2 regions of the Paenibacillus sp. FSL R5-0473 genome follow, and region 2 is predicted to be linked to the other one. Evidence: riboswitches for the same ligand, from Rfam matches in the RefSeq annotation. Region 2 holds a riboswitch; the other holds the start of a gene.

Region 1 (8,044 bases), on a different contig from region 2:
TCCAAAATGCTGCAAATCGGGTATCCATAGTAGAGCCATCTAGAACCTGATGGATACATATGTTGTTATGATCGTTTTTGCTAGTTAAATAAAGGCTGTCTATTATGGAATGAACTGTGGGGGTTATCAAGTGTCTATATTAGATATGGAAAAGAAAGATGTTGTCACCGATGCAATGGTCATCAAGGCGATGGAGAAAAGTCTTGCTATCATTCGATTTGATCTGGATCGCCGGGTAACCTACGTGAATGAAGTCTTTGCCCAGACGATGGGATATACGGTAGATGAGATGTACGGCATGAAGCATCAGCAACTGTGCTTCGGTCAATTTGCAAATACTCCGGAATATGATGCTTTTTGGAATAGCATATTTAATGGTGTCAGCTTTCAGGACAAGGTTGAACGCAAGGATGCAAAGGGGAATTCCGTATGGCTTGAGGCGACATATATGCCGGTGTACGATGAGACAAATCAGAAGATACTGGGTGTCTCCAAAATCGCCACCAACATTACCAACCGTCAGAACAACATTTCGGTCGTAGTGAATGAGCTGAAAACGATGTCCCATGAACTGAATGGGCAGGCAGATGTAGGCATTGAACGGAGCCAGGAATTAATGTCCAGTATCTCCTATATCTCAGAGGTGTCAACTTCTAACCGTGCAACGTTAACTCATTTGCAGGAACAGGCCGGATCGATTCAGGGCGTGGTACGAACGATACGCGAGATTTCGTCTCAGACGCAACTGCTCGCGTTGAATGCTGCCATTGAGGCTGCACATGCAGGAGAATACGGACGAGGATTTGATATCGTGGCCAAGGAAGTTAAGAAACTATCTGCAATGGTGGAGAGTTCGATTAATGAGATTCGTGATAGCGTGACTGGAATAACGAAGGAGATTGGTAATATCACGGGTGGTACCAAAAAAGTAGAAGAATATGTGGAGCAGAGCCAGAAGCAGATTGAGATCGCATTGAATGATTTTACAGCAATTGCTGCTTCAGCTCACTTGTTGGATGCCAAAGCGGAGCATGTGACCAGAATCGTATAACAATATATAGTAATAGCGGTTCCTTGCACAGGAACCGTTTTTTTGTCGTTCAGTACTCAAAAAAACGGGAATTATTGTGATCAAACGGGGACACAATACTTGGGAATACCTGCAGCTATGTCATGCAGAGAAATGTTGGGGTGGGAACATGTGGTCAACAATTGTATCCTACGTGCCGGATTGGTCCATATGGATTCAGGCATTCTTGGTCTTCATCATTCCAATTGGTATTACATTGAGCATGCGCTGGATCAATGCTGCCATTAAGCGCGGAAGCTTCTCTCGTTCGAAGCCATCGTCCATATCCTCGAAGGATATCTCGCCAGCAGCCAAAGGGCAGGGTGAAGGGACCGAAACAGGCCACTATGCCAATATTAAATTAACCGAAAAGTACAGCATAAATCTGACGAGTGTGAAAGAAAGCTTTGGACTCAATGCAGACGTGCATATTCGGGAATTTATTATTAGGGGAACGAATACACGGGCTGCGGTCATTTATACCGAAGGCCTGGTAGATCAAGACTTAGTTGATGATCACTTGATTACACCGTTGATGTTCGAAGGTGTTCCCCTACTTAAGCAGGAGGGTTTCCTTCATCCAGACAACGCACACTTACTGTCGGCATATCTGCAAGATCAATTACTTCCTGTCAGTCTGGTTGAGGAGACGAAGTCCCTCCAAGAACTCGCAGTTGGTGTGTTGTTTGGGAAAAATGCACTGCTGGTTGATGGTTTGCCAGGTGCTTTATTAATTGGAGCTCATAAGATCAAAACAAGAGGTATGAATGAACCCTTGTCAGAGGGACTGCTTCGTGGGCCTCGTATTGGTTTTACAGAGCAATTAAGCGATAATACAGGCATTTTACGTCGTTATGGAAGTGATCAGAGCCTGTTTATTAAGAAGTATGAAGTGGGTTCACGGATCAAAAAAGATTTGGCGATAGCCTATATTCAGGATATTGCCGATCCAAATCTCGTTGCAGAAGTATGCAAGCGAATCGAAGAGATGGATATGGATTCAATGCTCGAATCAGGTTATGTGGAACAACTCATCGAAGATAATACGCTGAGTCCTTTTCAGCAGGTACTGAATACGGAAAGACCTGACCGGGTGATGGGTGCCCTTCTGGAAGGCCGAGTGGCAATTTTGTTGGATGGAACGCCATTTGTATTAATTGTACCGGTGACCTTTAGCATGTTGCTTCAGTCTCCAGAGGACTATTATGAACGCTGGATTCCCGGAACATTTTTGCGAGTGCTTCGTTTTATGGCCGCGATGCTGGCATTGCTTGCTCCTGCGCTCTATATCTCGTTTATCTCGTTTCATCCGGGTCTTATTCCAACCAAGCTAGTATTGACGATTATTGAAACGCGTACTGGAGTGCCATTCCCCTCAATTATTGAGGTACTCATCATGGAGCTTTCGATTGAGATTCTGAGGGAGGCTGGGATACGCTTGCCCAAACCGATTGCGCCAGCGATGGGTATCGTAGGAGGTCTGATTATTGGACAAGCAGCGGTGCAAGCGGGAATAATAAGCCAATTTCTGGTCATTGTCGTTGCGGTAACAGCCATCTCTTCCTTTACGATTCCGGTCTATAGTGCGGGATTAACGCTAAGGATTCTACGATTTGCCGCTATGTTCAGCGCAGCCGTACTCGGATTGTTTGGCGTGGTTATGTTCTTTCTGCTTGTGTGTACACATCTGGCACGACTCTCAAGCTTTGGCGTACCTTATGTTGCACCAGCCGTTCCCTATCACATGAATGAATGGAAGGATTTTGTTATCCGTGCACCGCTAAATATGATGAGAATGCGTCCCAAAATGACTAATCCGATCGATGATGATCGGAAAAAATAAATGGAATTCCATCTACTGAAGGTCTGGAGGTGAACTAAGTGAATGGCTCCCAAGGAAAGCTAACCACGACACAGGCCGTTGTAATTATTGTCAATTACATGCTTGGTGCCGGGATATTGACACTACCTCGAACGACCAGCAAAGCTGTCGGAACACCGGATGTCTGGATTTCCATTATCCTATCTGGATTCATTATCATAGGTGTGGGAATAATTCTGGTTACCCTGTGTCGCAGATTTCCGGAGAAAACCGTCTTCCAGTTCACCCGTGAGATTACGGGCAGCTGGATTGCTTACATACTGGGATTGTCTATGATTATGTTTTTCATAGTTATTGCCGCATTCGAAATCAGAGTTATGGCTGAAGTGACTGGGATGTATCTGCTCGAACGTACCCCCACCTGGGCGATTGTGATGGTCTTCATGTGGATCGGTGTATATATGATTTCAGGCGGGCTTGGCGTTATCGTACGCGTGTTTGAGATCATCCTTCCGATTACGATTATTATATTTGTGATTGAAATTTTGCTTAGTAATCAGCTATTCGAGATTGGCAATCTGAGACCCGTCCTCGGTGATGGGATTATGCCCGTTTTCCAAGGGTTGAAGCCTTCACTATTATCTTATACGGGCTATGAGGTGATGTTAATCATGACTGCCTATATGAAAAATCCGAAGAAGAGCAATAAAGCGATGACCTGGGGGATACTCATATCCACTATTATCTACTTGATCACGGTGGTGATGGTTATAGGCAGTTTATCGCTCGATGGCATCAAAACTCGAACTTGGCCAACGCTGGATTTGGTAAGAAGCTTCGAAATTCAGGGTTTGATATTCGAGCGTTTTGAATCCTTATTGCTGGTCATCTGGATTATGCAAATCTTTTCGACTACAGCAATTACACATTACTGCGCTTCAGTGGGTATTCGTGATTTGTTTCGTTCCAAAAAAATCAAAGGCATCATGTACGGCCTGCTTCCGTTCATTTATCTGACAGCAATGATACCCAAAACAGTGGATGATACTTTTGCACTAGGAGATATGCTGGGCAATGTGTCCGTATTTTTGTTTGGCATTTTACCTCTGGTACTACTGTTGTTAAGTCTGATTCGCAAAAAAGGAGGCAAGCATGCATGATTACATTCCGTATGTTGTTACGCTTAGCCACTGTATTATGCATTCTCTTAACGATATCCGGATGTTGGAGCAGTCGGGAGATAGAGGATCTAAGTGTCTATGTCGGTCTTGGAATTGATATCGGTAAAGAGACAGAATTTGAGAAAGACATCGCAACTCAGGGAGGAGCGTATTCCAAGCAGAACAATTTGACGGCCACGGTACAGATTGCTCCCGGTAATTCCAGCAGTCAGAAGAGCCAACAATCCGGTTCGCCTGCTTCTGGTAAAACGTCCTATTCCAATGAACAGCTTACCGGAGATTCCTTGCTGCAAATCTTTCGTCAGTTTGCACTGAGACGAGATCATCCGCTCATCGGACATCATCTGAAGGTTATCGTTGTGTCCAAGGATATCGCCAAAAAGTATGGTCTGGACCAGCTGCTGGATTTTGTACTTCGGGATAACGATATTCGTCCTAACTGTCTGGTGTTGATTAGCCATCATCGCGCTGTTGATGTACTGACTTCAGATGATCCTTCCCGGATTCCAGCCTTTTATCTTACAGGCATTACCAGTAATTCGTACTTGTCCAATAAAATCCTGGACCCCGTTCTACTCTCCAAATTAGATGCACAAATGCAATCCGGTTCCAGCTTTTTGCTCCAGAATGTACTGAACTCCAATGGAGAGGACAAATTCTCCGGTGCCAGTATCTTTGATGGGAAAACGACCAAATTCATCGGGGAACTCAGCCAAACGGATCTAGAAGGGCTATCGTGGATCAGACCTAAAGAAAAAGGAGGTATCTTGAAGACATACAATAAAGCGGGATTCACTGTTGTATATGAAATGAAGAAGAAAAAAACAACAATAATTCCAAAAGTGGTTGGCGATGATATTTCATTCCATGTGAAGACTGAATCCGAAGGCTGGTTGATGGAGGATTGGCGCGCTCCCGAGGAAGAGGAAAAAGGTGCGTATCTCAGTGAATTGGAAAAAGAATTTGCTGAACTTGCCAAACAACAGATTCGACAGTTGTTATACAAACTGCAGCATACCTATAAAGTAGATGTTGCGGATTTTCGGGATAGCTTGCGTATCAAAGAACCTAAAACATGGAAAAAAGTCAAAGACGATTGGGATAAAATTTTTAGCACCGTGCCGATCACGTATGAGGTAAAGACCACCATCACGAATCCGGGGTCTTCCACCGAATAGCGAGGTGTGCCATTTAATATTTAAATGTTGACACATTCATGATAGATCGCTATATTAGTAAAAAATCATTTTCTTATCCAGAGAGGTGGAGGGACTGGCCCTTAGAAACCTCAGCAACAGATCTGAAGGATACTGTGCTAATTCCAGCGGGTGAAAGCCTGATAGATAGGAGCGTTTGTTTTTATTTGTCAGTAACGGCGCACTCTTTAGGCAGAGTGGGTCTTTTTTGTTTTTTCTGGATGAAGAAGTAGGGGAGCAGCAGGTATGGAGAACAACAACGACAAAGGGCATTTTCAGCGGAAAATGCAGGCACGGCATGTGGTCATGCTCTCTCTCGGAGGAGTCATTGGAACGGGATTATTCCTCAGCTCAGGTTACACCATTCAGCAGGCGGGACCACTGGGAACCATTCTGTCCTACCTGATCGGAGCCATCGTTGTATATCTGGTGATGCTCTGTCTTGGTGAACTGTCTGTTCATATGCCAGAGACGGGAGCATTTCATAGTTATGCAGCCAAGTATATTGGACCGGCAACAGGCTACACGGTGGCTTGGTTATACTGGTTAACCTGGACTGTTGCGCTTGGCTCCGAATTCACAGCCGCCGGATTGCTGATGCAGCGCTGGTTCCCATCGGTGAACGTATGGATATGGAGCGCGGTTTTTGCACTGATGATCTTTCTGTTCAACGCTCTAACGGTGAAATTTTTTGCGGAATCCGAGTTCTGGTTCTCATCTGTAAAAGTAGTGACTATCGTAATTTTCATTATTATCGGTGGCGCAGCCATGTTTGGTATTATTCCCATGGCGGATTCTGAACCGGCTCCATTTCTATCGAATATTACCGCATCCGGGTGGTTCCCTCATGGAGCTACAGCGATATTGATGACCATGCTTGCTGTAAACTTTGCCTTCTCAGGCACCGAGTTAATCGGCATTGCCGCCGGGGAGACGGAGAACCCGGAAAAGACGATACCAAAGGCTATTCATACAACGCTGTGGCGTTTGGTTATTTTCTTCATCGGAACGATTATTATCTTGTCGGCCTTGCTGCCCATGTCGGATGCCAGTGTACTGGAAAGTCCGTTTGTAGCGGTAATGGAGCGGGTGGGTGTACCCTATGCAGCAGACATTATGAACTTTGTTATTCTGACGGCGATTCTCTCTGCTGCCAATTCAGGCCTATATGCTTCTTCACGGATGCTCTGGTCTCTGGCTGACAAAAGAACGATCTCTCCGTGGTTTGCCAAATTGACCAAAAGCGGAGTACCGCTGAATGCACTTCTGATTAGTATGGTGGGTGGTGCGCTGGCATTGCTGTCCAGTATTATTGCGCCAGGTACGGTGTATATTACGCTGGTTTCCATTTCAGGTCTGGCTGTCGTTGCGGTATGGATGAGCATCAGCGCTTCCCAATACATGTTCCGCAGACAATATATCCGGGAAGGACATGCGGTCAAAGATCTGGTCTACCGCACACCACTGTATCCGGTGGTACCAATTGTTTCATTTATATTATGTCTGGCTTCATGCATAGGTATTGCCTTTGACCCGACACAGCGAATTGCTCTGTATTGTGGGGTTCCGTTTATCGCATTATGTTACGCTGCTTATTATCTGACAGAACGTGTGAATAAGAAAAGAGGAAAAGTACATGACGCAAGAACAACAGACTAACCCCATAGAACAGATCCTGCGTGAACATCCAGTCATGATTCTGGATGGAGCGTTGGCTACGGAACTCGAACAGCATGGATGTGATCTCGATGATCCACTATGGTCTGCTCGTGTGTTGCTTGAGAATCCGGATGTTATTGTTCAGGTCCATGCAGATTATTTTCGAGCAGGAGCCGACTGTGCGATTACATCCAGTTATCAGGCGACGGTGGATGGCTTCCGCAAGAGAGGAATCGATGAACAGGCAGCACTTGAGCTGATCCGCAAGACGGTGGAGTTGGCTGCTCAGGCGAGAGATGCCGTATGGGCGGAAGTGCAGAGTGATTTAGTAGGGAGAGAAAGCTCAACAGGTCAGCTTGTAGAAGCTCCTTCGGTACGTGCCGAGACGGTGGAGAATGAGGAGCAAATAACAGAACGTACAGTAGATCACGAAGGAGATTGTCTTCGTCCACGTCCAATTATTGCCGGGTCCGTTGGGCCGTACGGCGCCTATCTGGCGGATGGATCAGAGTATGTGGGACATTACGCCGTGTCGGATGAGACGCTTGTCGCATTTCACCGTCCGCGTATGGCGGCGCTAATTGAAGCAGGTGCTGATATTCTTGCGTTTGAGACGATTCCTTCCTTGCAGGAAGCACAAGTGCTGGTTGATTTACTGAAGGAGTTTCCTCATGCGTATGCTTGGCTATCCTTTTCTTTAAAAGACGGGACAAGCATCAGCGAGGGTACGCCACTTGAGGTATGTGCACAGACGTTTGGCTCCGAGCCGCAGATTGCGGCGATTGGCCTGAACTGTGCTCCGATGGAAGTGGTAACGGAAGCAGTGGGTATTTTGCGCCGTACCAGCGATAAACCTGTTATTGTGTATCCGAACTCGGGAGAGACGTATGATGCAGCAACGAAGACGTGGAGCGGACAGGGGACCTGTGGTAGTATGAGGGACGCATCGGAGCAGTGGGTTGCTGCGGGCGCGCAGATTATTGGCGGCTGCTGCCGTACTACGCCACATCAGATTGGTGCACTTGCGAAGAAATGGCGGAATTAGTTCATATCATGATAACAAGCCCTTCCACATCCTATAGAGGTATGGAAGGGCTTGTTTTATTGTGTTAAGGCA
Region 2 (8,044 bases):
CTTCGTGAATGGCACGAACAACTTCTTCCAATGTAAGGCCATCGGATACTTCAACCATTTTCATAATCTCCGCTGGGGAGAAAGAGTGCATCGTGATGTTCGGGAAACGCTCTTTGATGGCTTTCAACAGGTCTGTATAATAGCTGAAAGGCAAGTTTGGATTCGTTCCACCTTGCATCAAAATCTCGGTACCATTCACATCTTCCGTTTCCTGAATCTTCTGGAAAATAACTTCGTCCGGAAGCACATAACCTTCATCCGAACCAGGTCTGCGGTAGAAAGCACAAAAACGGCAGTACACATCACACACGTTTGTGTAGTTGACGTTACGCCCAATTACAAATGTTCTGTATGGTTCAGGGTGCATGCGTTTCATAATGACATTAGCAGCTGCCCCGATTTTGTCCACTTCATTCGATTCAAATAGCTCAATCGTGTCTTCCAAGTCCAAACGTTCGCCCCGAAGGGCTTTATCTAAGATACGGTCTACCGTACTCATCGTAAAAAAGCCTCCCTCATGAAGAGAAATTATATAACGATCCGTCCCAACTTGTTCAAGAGAAGCAAGTTCTGGTGGCAACATCGTATTTCTGTACTCCACATATCGTAACACAGGTTACATGTGAAAAAAAGCACCTTATGTACAGGTGCTTTAAAAATAAGTAAAAATTTTTACATATGGAAAAGAATTAGTTCGAACTTAAGTGATACGCATCGGCGTATTCGGGCTAGGATTCCTGAAGTGCTTGCTCCAAATCTACAATCAGATCTTCGATATCTTCCAGACCTACAGAGAAGCGCAGCAACCCATCTGTAATGCCACGGTCACGGCGAACCTCAGCCGGCATTGCCGCATGAGACATCATCGCTGGGTAGGACAGAATACTCTCCACAGCTCCCAAGCTTACAGCAACAATGGGGAGCTTCACCCGGTTAAGAACTGCTTTTGCACGATCACCTGAACCGACGTCAAATGAAACGACAGCTCCATATCCTGTGGATTGGCGCTCATGTGCCTCACGGCCCGGATGTTCCTCCAGTCCAGGATAAAAGACAGCGGTAATATCACTGCGCTCATTAAGCCATGCCGCCAGTTTGGCTGTGCTTCGTTCACTATGAGCCATGCGAGCCCCCAAGGTTTTCATCCCGCGCATCAGAAGCCAGGATTCTTGTGCCCCGAGTACAGTCCCGAGTCCATTTTGCAACTGTTTCAGTTGTACGCCAAGTGATTCCGTGCGAGCAACAGCTAACCCTGCGAGTACATCACTGTGACCTCCGAGAAACTTCGTAGCACTATGTACGACGATGTCCACACCAAGCTCAATTGGACGCTGATAGTACGGTGTCATAAAGGTGTTATCCAGAATCGTGATCAGGTCATGTTCCTTCGACCAGTCAGTTACGGCAGCGATATCCGTAATTCGTAGTGTAGGGTTGGACGGTGTTTCCATATAAACTGCCTTGGTGTTTGGCTTGAGTGCCGCTTTTACTTCATCTATATTGGTCATGTCTACAAAGGTTGTCTCGATCTGCATACGGCTTAATATGGAAGTAAGCAAACGATACGTACCTCCATATACGTCTTCCGTTACAATCATGTGATCCCCTGCGGAGAACATCATGAACACGCTGGATATCGCGGCCATTCCCGATGAATAGGCGAATCCTCGTGCACCGCCCTCCAGCAGTGTGATGTAATCTTCCAAAGCCTGACGTGTCGGATTACCCGAACGACTGTAATCATGTTGAGGCGGATTGAAGATATCAAAATGATGGAATGTTGATGCTTGGTAGATCGGTACACTGGACGCTCCAGTCGTTTTGTCAATCTCATCTCCAAAATGGAGCAATTTGGTATCAAATTTTAACTCGGATTTGGGCTTGTTGTTGGACTCACTCATGAGTGCACGCCTCCTTCCACTTCCTGTTGTGCAACTGTCAGAGCATTGCCGAGATCTGCAATCAGATCATCTGCATGTTCAATGCCTACGGAGAACCGGAGCAAACGGTCATCCACACCTACGGCTTCACGAATTTCAAGCGGAATATCCGCATGAGTCTGTACTGCGGGATAAGTCATGAGTGATTCAACTCCGCCGAGACTTTCGGCAAAAGCAATGAGTTGGATATGACGCAGCAACGGTTCAACATAACGTGCATCCTTCACTTTGAAAGAGAAGATACCTGTATTACCCGTGGATTGTTTGTTCTGTATCTCATACCCCGGGTGATCGGATAGACCTGGATGATACACTTCAACCACCGCTGGGTGCTCAAGCAAGTATTTGGCAATAGTAAGTGCATTGTGCTCATGACGCTCCATGCGAAGAGCCAGCGTTTTCATACCTTTCATCAACTGGTAGGAGTCACTTGGAGATAATACCGCTCCAATGGAATTATGCAGGAACGCCATCTCAGCAGATAATGCCTCACCCTTGGTAATAATTAGTCCGGCGAGCACATCATTATGTCCACCCAGATATTTGGTAGCGCTATGAATGATGATATCGGCACCCAGTTCAATCGGACGTTGGAAAAATGGAGTCAGCAACGTGTTGTCAACAATGGTCAACAGGTTGTAACTTTTCGCCCAGGAAGCGACAGCTTCCACATCTGTGATCATCATCAACGGATTGGTTGGTGTCTCAATAAATACAGCTTTGGTATTCGGCTGACGAACATTTTCCAGTGCTGCAATGTCATTTGTATCCACATAACTTGCGGTTACACCGAAACGGGACAAGATGCGTTCAAGCAGACGATAGGTTCCGCCGTATAGATCCAGCGATACAATCAGATGATCCCCTTGACCGAACATGGCAAAGATGGTTTGTAGCGCGGCCATACCTGAGCTACAGGCAAATCCTGCATCACCGGACTCCAGCGCTGCGGCCGCCTCTTCCAACACTTTGCGAGTTGGGTTGGTCGTACGAATATAATCAAACCCCGTGCTTTGTCCAAGCTTCGGGTGGCGAAACGCAGTGGATTGATAGATCGGAAAGTTAATGGCGCCTGTAACCGGTTCATTGATGGACCCAATTTGTGCTAAGCGGCTTTCGATTTTCAACTTGTTGTTGTCTTCCATTGCTGCATCCTCCTGTAATCTCGATTAGATTTGCGGGCCAATATCGTAAGGTGTTTCTTGATACACATAGTAATTGAGCCAGTTAGAGAATAATAAGTTGGCATGAGCGCGCCAAGTAGCTGGTGGCACACGGGAAGGATCGTCATTCGGATAATAATGTCTAGGCAATGCGATATCCAACCCTTTAGCTGTATCCCGGTCATACTCCCACTTTAATGAGAACGGGTCATACTCGGCATGTCCTGTGGCAAAAATCTGTTTGCCGTCTCTGGTAGCAACCAGGAAGATCCCCGCTTCCTCAGATTCAGCCAAAATCTCTAATTTCTCATTCTTTTCAATATCTTCGCGTCTCACTTCCGTATGACGGGAATGTGGAACGTTGAATACTTCATCGAATCCACGCAACAACGGAACATGTGGTTTGTTGATGGTATGTGGGAAAACGCCAAAACACTTTTCATCAAGTGCAACCTTGGGTACGTCAAAATGATGGTATAAACCTGCCTGGGAAGCCCAACATATGTGGAGGGTTGAAGTCACATTGGTTTTAGTCCATTCGAAGATCTCCTGGATTTCATTCCAATAGTTCACGTCTTCGAAATCCATCTGTTCCACAGGGGCGCCCGTAATGATCATTCCATCGAAACGACGGTGTTCAATCTCATCAAAGGTTTTATAGAACAGATCCAAATACTCCTGAGACGTATTCTTCGACGTATGGGATTTGGGATGTACGAGAACGACATCCACCTGAATAGGCGTGTTTCCCACCAGACGAAGCAATTGTGTTTCGGTCGTTTCCTTTGTGGGCATCAGGTTTAATATAGCGATACGGAGTGGACGAATATCCTGCTGATATGCAGAAGTTTCATCCATGACGAAGATATTCTCTCCTTCAAGTACTTCTTTTGCTGGTAGCGTATCGGGTATTTTGATTGGCATAGTAAGTCTAACTCCTCCTTGTGCATAGATAGATGCAGCCACCCCTGGCTTGATGTCTTCACATCAATACAGTTATAGACTGCCTTGAGCTTGTAAAAACATTGAATTGCTCTTTCATCCAACGTTACAAACAACCTCAAGTTCCTTAGCGAAAATCACTGCTGAGAAGTCGGGGCATATGACAAAGACCTTCCTCGGATTTCGAGAAAGGTCATATGTAAAATAGATATGCGCCTCTCTCATCTCTCAGTTACAACAGTGCCACCTGACACTTAGTCGCTGCAAGAATTAGCACCGTGCGGTATACCGCCGGTTGCCGGGTTTCATCGGGCCAGTCCCTCCACCTACTCTTGATAAGATTTCGCTGTATTAGATTGTAATTAAATATGGTTCACCGTCTACTTTATTACATTAATGCCCTCACGTCAAGATGCAGTTCGATGTCTGCTTCCCAGATCGGAACCGTTCATCATCCGTTGTCATACACTGCCTCAGGGCGCGAAATAGACACATTTTTGCGCTTGAAAGCACCTTGTACCAGCGGTATACTAAACAAGGTGTTATAAACCCTTATGTGAGAGGTGACATATTAAATGGATGGCGACCCGAGGCCTGACTGGCAGCCGAATTCCGACAAACTGCATAGAGAACTGACATCAGCATGCCGGCAGCGGGACGTGACTTCCGTTTGATTATATAGTGAACGCAGCCCTGATCTCCAGGCTCCGCTGCCGACCGGCTGATTTGTTCTTTTTGCGCCCATAATGATAATATCCGCCAAGTTGGCGGGTGCAGAAGGAGTAGATTAACGATGAAAATCCGGTTGGTAAACAACGGTGTATTTATTCCGGTGGACGACATTCAGCAGGCGCTGACTCCACCAGCGGAAGGATTTTACTGGATTGATGCAGACGTAGACGATTTGGCGGTACTTCAGCCGCTGTTCTTGATGCATGATCTGGCTGTAGAAGACTGTCTTAGTGACGAAGAACAACGTCCGAAGATTGAAATTTATGAGAACCATTATTTTATTGTGATTAATAGCATCCGTTTTGATGATGAAGAGATATTTCTACGTGCGGTCAACTTATTCCTTGGCAGACATTTCATTATTAGTGTTACCAAGCACAAGATCAGCGAATTGCGCACACTGAAACCGATCCTGTGGGAACAGGAAATCAGTACACCGGATCGTCTGCTGTATTTGCTGGTTGACTTGATTGTTGATAATTATTTCACCGTAGGTGACCGAATTGAAGCACGAATCGAGAAGCTTGAGGAAGACATTCTGATGCACACCAAAAAGTCACATTTGAGTGAAATTATCGGGCTGCGCAGTGAGATTCTGTGGCTGAAGAAAGTGCTCGGACCTCAGAAAGAGGTCATTAATACACTCAACAAAAAAGATCTGCGTCTCATCGATGATCAACTGCAAAAGTATTTCAGTGACATCTATGAGAATGCCGTAAAAATATCTGAAACCTTTGAGACATATCGCGACCTGATGGGCAACTTGCGAGAAGCCTACCAATCCAGTATTGCGAACCGGGCGAATGAGATCATGCGTGTATTTACCGCCATTACCACGGTCTTCATGCCGCTGACGGTCATTACCGGTATATACGGCATGAACTTTACGAATATGCCAGAGCTTAACTGGAAATACAGTTATTTTGTTGTGATTGGCCTGATGGTTACCCTGGGCCTGAGCATGTTCTTCATTTTCCGCAAGAAAGACTGGGTATGAACTCGTATGAAATAAGAAAGACGAAGCGCTCCTCCGGGAGAAACGCCTCGTCTTTTTTCATTTCTGATCATTAACCAACATTCTTCTCTGTCTCTGCGTGCCGACGGAAGCGGATTCGAATCATGCGCAGTCTTTCATAGACCTGCTCCAGACTTCCTCCATCGGGTTTCTCTCCTCCATACACCTTATGTAATACTGGCTTCAGGAACGTATCTCCCAGCTCCTCATACGCACTCCATACGGCCTCTTGTTCGTTCTCTGGCATCACTGCCAGCTCCACATCAAGAAGACAATCGGTGTCATAACCTTCGTGATCCAGTGCCTCTAACAGCTCAACCAACTCGCGTCGGGATAATCCGGATCGATTAACAATCTCCTCTAACGTATACCCTTCCTTCATGCCTTCAAGCACCTGCTTACGCGTGGTGAACTTATCAAGTTCCTGCTTGTACTTCTGCTCTCTCTGCTTGTATAACCAACTCTCATACTCTTCTTCCTTCAGCGCCGTGTATACCCAGTCCAGCGGGAATGTCGTTGAACGTTCCAACCCGTTTGTAATCTCCATCCATTCCGTACCATACTCAGTTGCTTTGCTCTCTCCTACGCCCGGAAGTTGCATCAGTTCATCCAGCGATTGCGGAACAAAGGCACTGATCAAACGCAACAGACGATTCGTTGCAATAAAATACGGTGCCTTCCGGTCAGACACAGCTCTCTTCCTGCGCCATGTGCACAGATCCGTATATAATTGCTCATTGCCGTATAACTCACTGTAACAATGGAGCCGCTGTCCACCATAACTGCGTGACTTCAGATCATCATTCTCATGAAATAACCCCTGCAACTGCGGTCGGTACCCCTCACTCATCTGTATGGCAAGCTGATGACGGTAAATATGAAGCAGCTCCTCCCAAGAAGTCCCTTCATACCAGATGCTGTCCTCACGCTCTCCTTCCTCGTAGCGACTCCATCCCAGCTGCCAACTATCTTCCTCTTCCCCAATCCATAACTGTGCATACTCTGCATTCTGATCTGACATTCTGGACAATCTGTTCATGAAAATGACTTCCATTTTCGTTCCCTCCCTTTGAATATTCAGCTTATACGAGTTAAAGATGCTACCTATAGGCAGCACAAAAAAACACCCCTCCTGCAAAATCCATGCAAGAGAGGTGCTTCCTCATTAACCGTACTATGCTGTTGCCCATATCATACCACAATGGTAAAATTCGTCAATCCCTTAATGACCTACTTATTCAATGCCAACTTGGCAAGCGCCAGTGAACCACACAGACCCGCATTGTCACCAAGTCCTGGTGAAACAACATACTGGTCAATGTCGGATTGAAGTGCCGGATGCTGAACGTATCCAGCCAGCAACTCCTGCAGTTTGCTACGAACCATCGGGAACAGGTGCTCCTGCTTCATTACTCCTCCACCCATGACAATTTTCTGCGGAGAGAGAATCAGAACATAGTTCATCAGGGCGTGTGCCAGGTAATGTGCTTCGATCTCCCAAGATTTATGATCTGCAGGCAGTTCATAAGCCGGTTGCTCCCAACGTTTGTTAATGGCTGGACCTGCTGCAAGGCCTTCGAGGCAGTCACCATGATACGGACAGAAACCCTCGTATGTATCCTCCGGATGTCTGCGTACAATGATATGTCCCATCTCTGGATGTGACAATCCATGGACCATTTTACCGCCAACCACAGCACCTGCACCAATACCTGTACCCACAGTGATATACAGACAGCTCTCAAGACCTTGTGCAGCGCCCCAGGTTGCTTCTCCAAGTGCCGCACCATTCACATCCGTATCAAATGTCATCGGCACATCAAAATGCTCCTTGAGCTTGCCAATCACGTTATACTGTCCCCAATGTGGTTTAGGTGTTGTTGTGATATAGCCATATGTTGGGCTTCCTTCAATCGGATCAATCGGACCGAATGAACCTACACCCAGAGCTTCAATGCCTTTGCCTTCAAAAAATGAAATCACTTGAGCCATGGTCTCTTCCGGTGTTGTTGTTGGAAAACTTACGCGTTCCAGAACTTCTCCGTTTTCTGTGCCAATACCACATACAAATTTGGTTCCGCCTGCTTCAATTGCGCCTAAGATCGTCATGTTAGTCACACTCCCAAGTTAGTTTAAAAAGGAATTCGAATTGCTTTACTTGATGACACGATAATTACCCTGCTACTTGTTCTCCAGCTTGGACAATCGTTTCATTAACGTTTGCCTCCAGCTGTCTGACAGCGCAGAAATGG

The links. Region 2 has a riboswitch for S-adenosylmethionine ahead of metA (homoserine O-acetyltransferase MetA). Riboswitches for the same ligand answer to the same signal wherever they lie in the genome.
Region 1: linked by a shared signal. The riboswitch ahead of mmuP (S-methylmethionine permease) and the one ahead of metA (homoserine O-acetyltransferase MetA) in region 2 are both predicted to bind S-adenosylmethionine.

The regions. Positions count from the first base shown of each region.
Region 1 covers NZ_JBBORL010000003.1:7,880-15,923, forward strand. The annotation lists gene MKY28_RS31435 (methyl-accepting chemotaxis protein) at 146-1,051, shown strand; gene MKY28_RS31440 (spore germination protein) at 1,200-2,912, shown strand; gene MKY28_RS31445 (spore germination protein) at 2,951-4,051, shown strand; gene MKY28_RS31450 (Ger(x)C family spore germination protein) at 4,048-5,250, shown strand; SAM riboswitch class I at 5,321-5,422, shown strand; gene mmuP (S-methylmethionine permease) at 5,515-6,927, shown strand; gene mmuM (homocysteine S-methyltransferase) at 6,905-7,972, shown strand.
Region 2 covers NZ_JBBORL010000001.1:3,922,284-3,930,327, forward strand. The annotation lists gene mqnC (cyclic dehypoxanthinyl futalosine synthase) at 1-499, opposite strand, end outside; gene MKY28_RS17025 (trans-sulfuration enzyme family protein) at 729-1,901, opposite strand; gene MKY28_RS17030 (PLP-dependent transferase) at 1,898-3,085, opposite strand; gene metA (homoserine O-acetyltransferase MetA) at 3,110-4,027, opposite strand; SAM riboswitch class I at 4,264-4,387, opposite strand; gene corA (magnesium/cobalt transporter CorA) at 4,839-5,774, shown strand; gene MKY28_RS17045 (HRDC domain-containing protein) at 5,845-6,846, opposite strand; gene MKY28_RS17050 (ROK family protein) at 7,023-7,901, opposite strand; gene MKY28_RS17055 (MOSC domain-containing protein) at 7,974-8,044, opposite strand, start outside.